Regions from separate parts of the Salinivibrio sp. IB574 genome, predicted to be linked through region 2. Evidence: predicted binding sites of a transcription regulator. Region 2 holds the regulator's gene; the other holds the start of a gene.

Region 1 (4,381 bases), on a different contig from region 2:
ATGATTGTTTACAGTGGTTAGACACTTTATACGAAGAGCTCCAACGGCGACTCGAAAAAGCCGATGCGAATGGGCGGATTTGTCGCCAAGGGGTCAAACTCAAATTCAACGACTTTCAAACCACGACGGTTGCACACCGCTGTGAGCGGTTAGATCGAGGGCTATTTGATACCTTGTTGCATGAAGCGTTTTATCGAGGCGAGGGTAGAGCGGTGCGGCTGATTGGTTTGTCGGTAGGGCTGGGGGACGACAATGACCCCCAGCTAAGTTTACTCGCTTAAGCGCGCTTTTCAGGAATCGCTTTTAAGATAGCGCGCATTTGTTGCCAATAGTGACCCACACTTTCAATATTCACTTTCTCATCAGGTGAGTGAGGGAACTTAATCGTTGGACCAAACGAGATCATATCCATATCCGGATAAGGTTTTTTAAATAGACCGCATTCTAATCCCGCGTGGATCACCATGATATCAGGCTTACGCTGATAGATAGCTTCATAGGTATCGCGGAAAATATGCATGATTTCAGAGTCTGGATCAGGCTTCCACCCCGGGTATGCGCCGGAAAACTCGACGGTCACGTTCGCTAAACCGGCCAGTGAGCGCAGCATGCCTTGCACCATTTCTCGCCCTGAATCGATCAATGAGCGGATCAAAAACAATCCCGTAATAGTATGCTCATCGGTTTGGATAACGCCTAAGTTCAGTGAGGTTTCTACCACACCCGGAACATCATCGCTCATCCGTATAACACCGTTTGGCGCCGCGTTTAAGGCCGCGAGTAGCCGAGATTGTACGGCACGGGTCAATGGGTCGGCTTGATTGTCAGACGCATCGAGTACAACAGTGACGTTCTCCTCCAAGCGTCCCAACTCATCGTGAAGCAACTGCGCGTAGTTATCTATCGCCGCGGCTAATGCGTCTTTTTGCTCGACTGGCACGGCAATATCTGCAAAGGCTTCGCGCGGGATGGCGTTACGCAATGTGCCGCCTCGCAATGCAATCAGACTGACATCAACCTCACTGAGGTGATGGCTGAGCATGCGTGCAAGTAGCTTGTTGGCATTGGCGCGACCCGTGTGAATATCCACCCCAGAGTGGCCGCCTTTAAGGCCTTTTATACCGACAGTAAAACGCGCAAAATTGTCGCCGATGGGATGACGCTCGACCGGAAAGTGCATGCTAGCATCGACGCCGCCCGCACAGCCCATGTAGATTTCCCCTTCTTGTTCGGAGTCTGTGTTCAGTAACACTTCCCCTTCAAGCCAGCCTGCTTCTAGGCCAAATGCACCGTCCATCCCAGCTTCTTCGTTGGTGGTGAGCAACACTTCGAGCGGACCATGTTCAATGTCATCAGCCGCTAAGACGGCAAGGCAGGAGGCCATTCCAATACCGTTATCGGCGCCTAATGTCGTGCCATCCGCCGTGACCCACTCGCCATCGATATAAGGGCGAATCGGATCGGTGGTAAAGTCGTGCTCGGTGTGCTCGTTTTTCTGCGGCACCATATCAAGGTGGGCTTGTAGTACTACACCTTTGCGGTTTTCCATTCCCGGCGTCGCCGGTTTGCGGATAAAAATATTGCCAGTGGGATCTTGGCGAACCTCTAAGCCTCGGCCTTTCGCCCAATCGACAATGAATGCTGCCAATTGTGCTTCGTGGTAAGAGGGATGTGGAATAGCACAAATCTGGTCAAAAAAAGCCCAAACAGGCTGGGGTGATAATTGGCTGATCTCAGACACGGTAGACTCCATTTTATTTTATTGTTGGCCTTTTAAACAGTAGGCCTTACTGAAATAGATGGACTTTACCAAGCATACCACTGTCGACTAGGTGGTGACAGTCGCAGGATCAAGGGAAGGAAAAACAGAGTGCATGCCGGATATCTAGGCGTGGCAGGCGTAATAAAACTACCAAATATGAACTTTTTGTGACTCTAGTCACTCTATTGCTTGTAATATAATTACGTGTGGGTTATTATCTAGACACTGATAACACAGGTTATCGATTGTTCATGGAGTGAACCCGAGTATTCGCCTCCAAGGAACCGAGACAAAATGTGAACAACATTAGGTTTAAACTTGAGAGAGGTAAAAACGATGGAAGGTATGGTATCTAACTACTACTGGAACCAACAGTCAGTGTATACCAAAGGATTTACGTATCCGGCGCCGTTCGGGTACCGCAAGTAAGTTTTACGATTCCCCCGCTCTTACAGAGACATTTCTGATCCAGAAGCAAACGCTTTAGTTCTGGCGCCACAACAATGTTGTGGCGTTTTTTTTATGGGTGGTATGTCAGGTGCCTGATAAGCCAGTCATGATAGACAATCTTGTTGGCAACCATCACGAGAGCCATGACATTCCGATCAATTCATGCGGTTTCGTGCTGGAAATTTCCTTCATCGATCGGTAAGATTTGCGCCAATTTTTGACACGCAAACGTTTTCCTTTTGCATCTTATGATGCGCCACCTTTTATTCGGGATACCAACGATGTTAGAGCGTTTATTTAAACTCAGCGATCATGGCACGGATCTTCGCACCGAAGTTATTGCCGGTGTGACCACCTTCCTCACCATGGCCTACATCATTTTCGTGAACCCATCTATTTTGGCTGAAGCAGGAATGGATAAGGGCGCCGTATTTGTTGCCACCTGTTTGGCTGCTGCCGTCGGCTGTTTTGTGATGGGAATTGTCGCCAACTATCCGGTCGCTCAAGCGCCAGGTATGGGCCTTAACGCTTTCTTCACCTACACAGTGGTGCTGCAAATGGGCCACTCGTGGCAGGTTGCGCTGGCTGCGGTGTTTATTTCGGGCTTGTGTTTTATTCTACTCAGTGTGTTGAAGATTCGTGAGTGGATTATCAACTCGATTCCTATGTCACTGCGCACCGGTATCTCGGCGGGTATCGGTTTGTTTTTAGCGCTCATCGCACTGCAAAATGCGGGGATCGTTGTGGATCACCCGGCAACCCTTGTCGCACTGGGTGATGTGACGGCATTTGCGCCAGCGATGGCAGCACTCGGCTTTTTCCTCACAATTGGTTTGGTGCATCGTGGCCTAAAAGGGGCGGTCATGATTGCGATTTTAGTGGTCACCGTGATTGGTATTGTCGCGGGGGATGTCCCTTACCATGGCGTGATGTCTGCGCCGCCAAGCCTCGCGCCGACCTTTATGCAGCTTGATTTTGCCGGAGCCCTTGAAGTTGGTCTGGTGTCTATTGTGTTCGCATTTTTGTTTGTTGACCTCTTTGATACTGCAGGAACCTTAGTGGGTGTGGCACAGCGCGCGGAACTTTTGGACAAAGATGGTAAACTGCCGCGTTTAAATCGTGCATTACTGGCAGACAGTACCGCGACATCGGTCGGGGCGCTTTTAGGCACGTCGAATACAACCTCATATATTGAAAGTGTGTCAGGGGTAGCAGCGGGTGGCCGTACAGGACTCACTGCTGTCGTTGTGGGGATCTTATTCTTGCTTGCGCTATTTTTTGCGCCGCTCGCAGGTATGGTCCCAGCGTATGCAACAGCTGGCGCTCTCTTTTATGTTGCGATTTTGATGATGTCAGGTCTTGTAGGGATTAACTGGCGAGATTTGACTGAAGCCGCACCGGTGGTCGTGGTGTGCTTGCTGATGCCGCTCACTTACTCGATTGCGAGCGGGATTGGCCTTGGCTTTATTGCGTTTTGTGCCGTAAAAACCTTTGCGGGCAAAGGGCGTGAGGTCCCTGTCAGTATCTGGATCTTGGCTGGATTGTTCTTACTCAAGTTCGTTTTCTTGGTGTAAAACAGCCGCCCACATTGACGTTATAACAAGGCGAGAAACGCCACGAGGTTTTCATCATGAGTAACAAGTTCATCATCACCTGGGACAACATGCAGATGTACACACGCCAATTGGCGGAGAGGCTGCTACCCGCTGACCAGTGGCAGGGAATTATTGCTGTGAGTCGCGGTGGCTTAGTGCCTGCCGCCATTCTGGCCCGTGAGCTAGGCATTCGCTATGTCGATACGGTGTGTATCTCGAGCTACGATCATGATCATCAGCGCGATATGCGTGTCGTGAAACAAGCACCGGGGGATGGTGAAGGCTTTATTGTGGTGGACGACTTGGTTGATACAGGCGGAACTGCAGAAATGGTGCGCCAACTCTATCCTAAAGCACGCTTTGTGACTGTAAGCGCCAAACCGGCGGGTAAGCATCTTGTTGACGATTATATCGTCGATATTGCGCAAGACACATGGATTGAGCAGCCGTGGGATATGGCGGTGAGCTATGTGGATCCGATTGCCAAATAATAGCCAGCAAGGTTATTGATAATCTGCTGTCAACAAAACGTCGCACACAGTTGCGGCGTTTTTTCGTTTCTAGGGACGCGATT
Region 2 (4,381 bases):
TGGGCTTTGATCCGGACTTTATCTTGGTCATGCAACGTTCTCTCGACCAGCTAGGCGGTATTGAAGGACTCGCTGATGCCGTGCCTTTACTCAATGCCACGCGCGCATTCCAACAGCAGCGTATTATTCCAATTGACGGCAGTGTGTTAGTAGGAGGGCTTAGCCTGAAATCACTGGATGAAGCCATTCGTATTCAGCGCACCGTCGTTGGAGAGAACGACTAATGCAAGCGTCTTTTCGATCCTCACAGTCGCATGTTTTTCCAGCGCTCATCGTCGCACTTGTCGTCGTAGGGGTAACGTCTATCGCGGTGGGACAATGGCAACTTGGATGGCTGACCAGTTTACAGAGCTTAACCCCTTGGCATGACAATGTTGAGCCGCATGTACTCGCCATCGTTCAACAAGTTCGATTACCTCGAACCTTGCTGTGTATTTTTATCGGTGCATTGCTCGCCGTTTGCGGCACGTTGATGCAGGGGCTTTTCCGCAACCCTCTCGCTGACCCGGGTATTATCGGTGTCTCTGGCGGCGCATCATTAGGAGGCGCACTGGGCTTGCTATTGCTCTCTTGGGGCAGTATCGAGGCCAGCTTTGTGTTTTCGGTGCCTGCCTTTGCGTTTATCGGTGCACTACTGGCAACCCTATTTGTATACAGAATTGGCACAACGGCCATGGGCAGTTCGGTGACCATCATGTTGCTAGCGGGCATTGCGATCAGTGCTTTGTCCGGCGCTGCATTAGGCTTGATTAACTATGTTGCGGATAATCAAACGTTACGAGACATCGCCCTTTGGTCGATGGGGTCGCTGACCGGTGCGACTTGGGGACAAATTGTTCTCACTGGCATCGCTGCATGCTTACTCACGGTATTTGCCTACCAGCGCGCAAGCCACTTAAATGCCCTTTTGCTCGGTGAAAACGAAGCGGCGTATTTGGGCATTGATGTACACCATTTAAAACGCCTACTCATTGTTGTGACCGCGGCGGGAATGGGCATTGCGGTAAGTGCTGCCGGTCTTATCGGCTTTGTGGGTCTAGTGATCCCACACATTGGACGTTTAATTGCCGGCCCGGATCATCGCACACTAGTGCCCTTATCAGCCATTCTTGGTGCCCTGTTACTAACCTTGGCCGATATTGTTGCCCGTGTCATTGTCGCCCCCGCCGAATTGCCTGTTGGCATTATTACCGCCCTAATGGGTGCTCCTTTCTTTCTATGGCTTCTTATTCAACAACGAAAAGCAGTGGTTCACGAATGACAGATTCTGCCCTTCAAATCTCCAAGCTCAGCTATGCGCTTAACGGCCGTCAACTGCTAAGCGAGATTGATCTCGCCTTTACTGCCGGCCAGTTACACGTTTTACTCGGGCCGAATGGTGCGGGGAAAAGTACACTGTTAAAGCAATTGATTAGCGACAAACATCAGCATGGCAGTGTGCAGTTTTGGCAACAGCCCAAAAGCCAGTGGCAAGGCGAAGAATTTGCCCGACGAGTTGCCTTCCTTCCCCAACATAGCGGCCTCACGTTTGCATTCTCCGCGCAAGAAGTGGTCGAGATGGGGGCGACACCACTAAAGGCAAACCGAGAACAGATCGCAGCCCTTGCCAACGAGCAACTAACGGCATGGGATATTAGCCATCTTGCTCATCGACCGTATCCGATTCTATCTGGCGGTGAAAAACAACGCGTACACATGGCACGCGTGTCATTACAGCTAGCGCAAACCGCACCGGATCAAGCGATACTGATGCTGGATGAACCCACTTCGGCCTTAGATATTACCCATCAACATTACACCCTAAAGCGCTGTCGAGCACTCGCTGACCAAGGAATGACAGTGCTATTGGTGTTGCACGATCTGAATTTGGCGGCGCAATACGCCGATCAACTGCATTTTCTGAAAGAAGCTCGAATCGTCCTATCCGGCGATCCGTGGCAGTGTTTTAGTAGTGATAGAGTGGCAGACATCTACCAATACCCGCTGACCGTTCTGACTCATCCGGAGCATAACTGCCCACTGATCGTGTCTTAATTGATAAATACATCATAGCTGGCTCACAAAACCGTCTGTTAGTCCATTTTCGCTGATCAGACCAATTGCGAGTGTGCGCCAACCTAAGTAAACTGAGAGCGCAACCGATTAGCTATGAGAATGGATGAAATCGGATTCGTTACCTTCGCAACCGTCTGATGTGCCGGGATTGTGAAAGACATCGCCGCTGACGAACAGCGGCGTTTTTCTGTAAGGTCGCGAGTAACGATCCCTACGCATTACTACAAAGAAGAATCAAGATGGCAACGATTAAAGATGTCGCGCGTCTCGCCGGTGTATCGACCACGACGGTGTCACACGTGATAAACAAAACCCGCTTTGTCGCCGAGAAGACGACTGAGAAAGTATGGCAAGCGGTTGAAGAGTTAAACTACGCCCCAAGTGCTGTGGCGCGAAGCTTGAAATGCAACACAACACGTACACTGGGAATGCTGGTGACCAAATCCACCAACCCCTTTTTCGCCGAGCTTGTTCACGGTGTGGAAGACTATTGCTACAAGCAAGGCTACACGCTGATTCTCTGCAATACCGAGGGTAACCTCGAAAAGCAACGCGACTACCTGCGTATGTTGTCAGAAAAGCGCGTCGACGGACTCATTGTGGTGTGCTCTGATCTCAACGAAGATTTGATGCTGTTATTAGAAAAAAAACGCGATCTGCCTATGGTCGTGATGGATTGGGGCAGTCACCATATCGATACAGACCGTATAGAAGATAATGCTGAATTAGGCGGTTACCTTGCCACCAAACACTTTATTGATAATGGACATACTAAAATTGGCTGTATTTCCGGCCAAATGGATAAAAATACCTGTAAGCATCGCTTAAACGGTTATTTCCGTGCGTTAAAAGAAGCCCACATTACAGTGAATGAAAACTGGCTGATTGAAGCGGATTTCGAAGCCGATCAAGCACAAATTGCCGCGAAGCAATTGGCGACAATGTCAGACCGCCCGACCGCTGTCTTTTGCTTTAATGACATTATGGCATTAGCGGCGATTAGTACGTTTAACGAGTACGGCTTGAAAGTGCCAGATGATATATCGGTGATTGGTTACGATAACATTGATCTCACCGAGTATTTCTCGCCACCATTGACAACTATTCACCAGCCTAAACGCCGTTTAGGCAAAACAGCCGTCAAGCTCTTGCTCGCGCGAATTGCCAACAACGAGACTCAGCAGCAAGTGTTCGAAATGCAACCTGCACTAGTGAGTCGACAATCAGTTAAAATCATAGATTAGTGTTTTTATTACACTTTTATGACACACCGTCTCCTTTGTGAGACGGTGTGTCTAATGAGAGACAACTCGATAAACCCTTCACTTAGCCATTAATCATTTACAGCTCTCTTGAACTAAGATCACACTTTTAAATGCTGCTTGGGACGACATCACTGTCTAATTATTATATGCTTAATAGCGTTTGAACAAGGCAAACCATGGCGAAAGCATGGGACGCAAAGCCACCGGCCTAATAACTTCCACTAGTGTTTTGGAGTTGATGGCAGCGGGGTTGCCAACAATTGATGATCGAAGCTGACAACTATTTGATAGATCGTTGACAACTCTGTGGTTTTGCCTTGTTACATTTTGACGTCTTTTTTGGGCATTAGTAATTCATCGAGATATTAATCAAATGGATAAACCAGCTTTAAAGAATGCAATGAAGTTATTTGCCAAATTTGGCAGCATTAAGTCCCGTTCAATGTTTGGCGGATTCGGTATTTTCTGTGACGATACCATGTTCGTTTTAGTCGTAGAAAACCAGCTCCACTTACGAGCCGGAAAAGAAAATGAAACACTATTAAAACAACAAGGCCTCGAGCCCTACGTGTATAAGAAAAGAGGATTTCCAGTTGTAACTAAGTATTTTGCAATACCAAAAGAATGGTGGGACGATGAAGAAAAGTTATTGTCAGAAGCAAAATACGCCCTAGAAGTAGCGAAGCGAGATCGAGCTGAGAAAAACAGGACTTCGCCAACAAGATTAAAAGATCTACCTAATTTACGGCTGGCAACCGAACGTATGCTCAAAAAAGCAGGTATTACATCTCCAGCAGATTTGCAGCAACAAGGTGCCGTTAATGCCTATAAAGCTCTTCTCTCGGCGCATGAAAAAGAGCTAAGCTTGGAGTTACTGTGGTCACTAGAAGGCGCGATTACTGGCAAACATTGGTCTGTGGTTCCACCTCAACGTCGCCAAGAATTATTACAACATTTAGAAAATTAATTCCTCACAACACCTATACCTCTCTACCTTTTTTGTGAGCAATGTTCGCGTCCAACACCGCCTTTATGGCGGTGTCGCTTTTTCTGAACGCACT

What was found. Region 2 encodes PurR, which represses purine synthesis genes. Its sites were predicted from a motif close to TNANGNAAACGTTTNCNTNA; they were not measured.
Region 1: the regulator PurR is predicted to act here: its motif matches at 2,433-2,452, upstream of BZJ17_RS09020 (NCS2 family permease).

Annotation. Positions count from the first base shown of each region.
Region 1 is NZ_MUFN01000015.1:32,077-36,457, forward strand. It holds gene dinB (DNA polymerase IV) at 1-281, shown strand, start outside; gene BZJ17_RS09015 (aminoacyl-histidine dipeptidase) at 278-1,741, opposite strand; gene BZJ17_RS09020 (NCS2 family permease) at 2,494-3,786, shown strand; gene gpt (xanthine phosphoribosyltransferase) at 3,843-4,298, shown strand.
Region 2 is NZ_MUFN01000012.1:61,090-65,470, reverse strand. It holds gene BZJ17_RS07575 (ABC transporter substrate-binding protein) at 1-224, shown strand, start outside; gene BZJ17_RS07570 (iron ABC transporter permease) at 224-1,261, shown strand; gene BZJ17_RS07565 (heme ABC transporter ATP-binding protein) at 1,258-2,034, shown strand; gene purR (HTH-type transcriptional repressor PurR) at 2,295-3,299, shown strand; cyclic di-GMP riboswitch class I at 3,479-3,578, shown strand; gene BZJ17_RS07555 (TfoX/Sxy family DNA transformation protein) at 3,694-4,287, shown strand.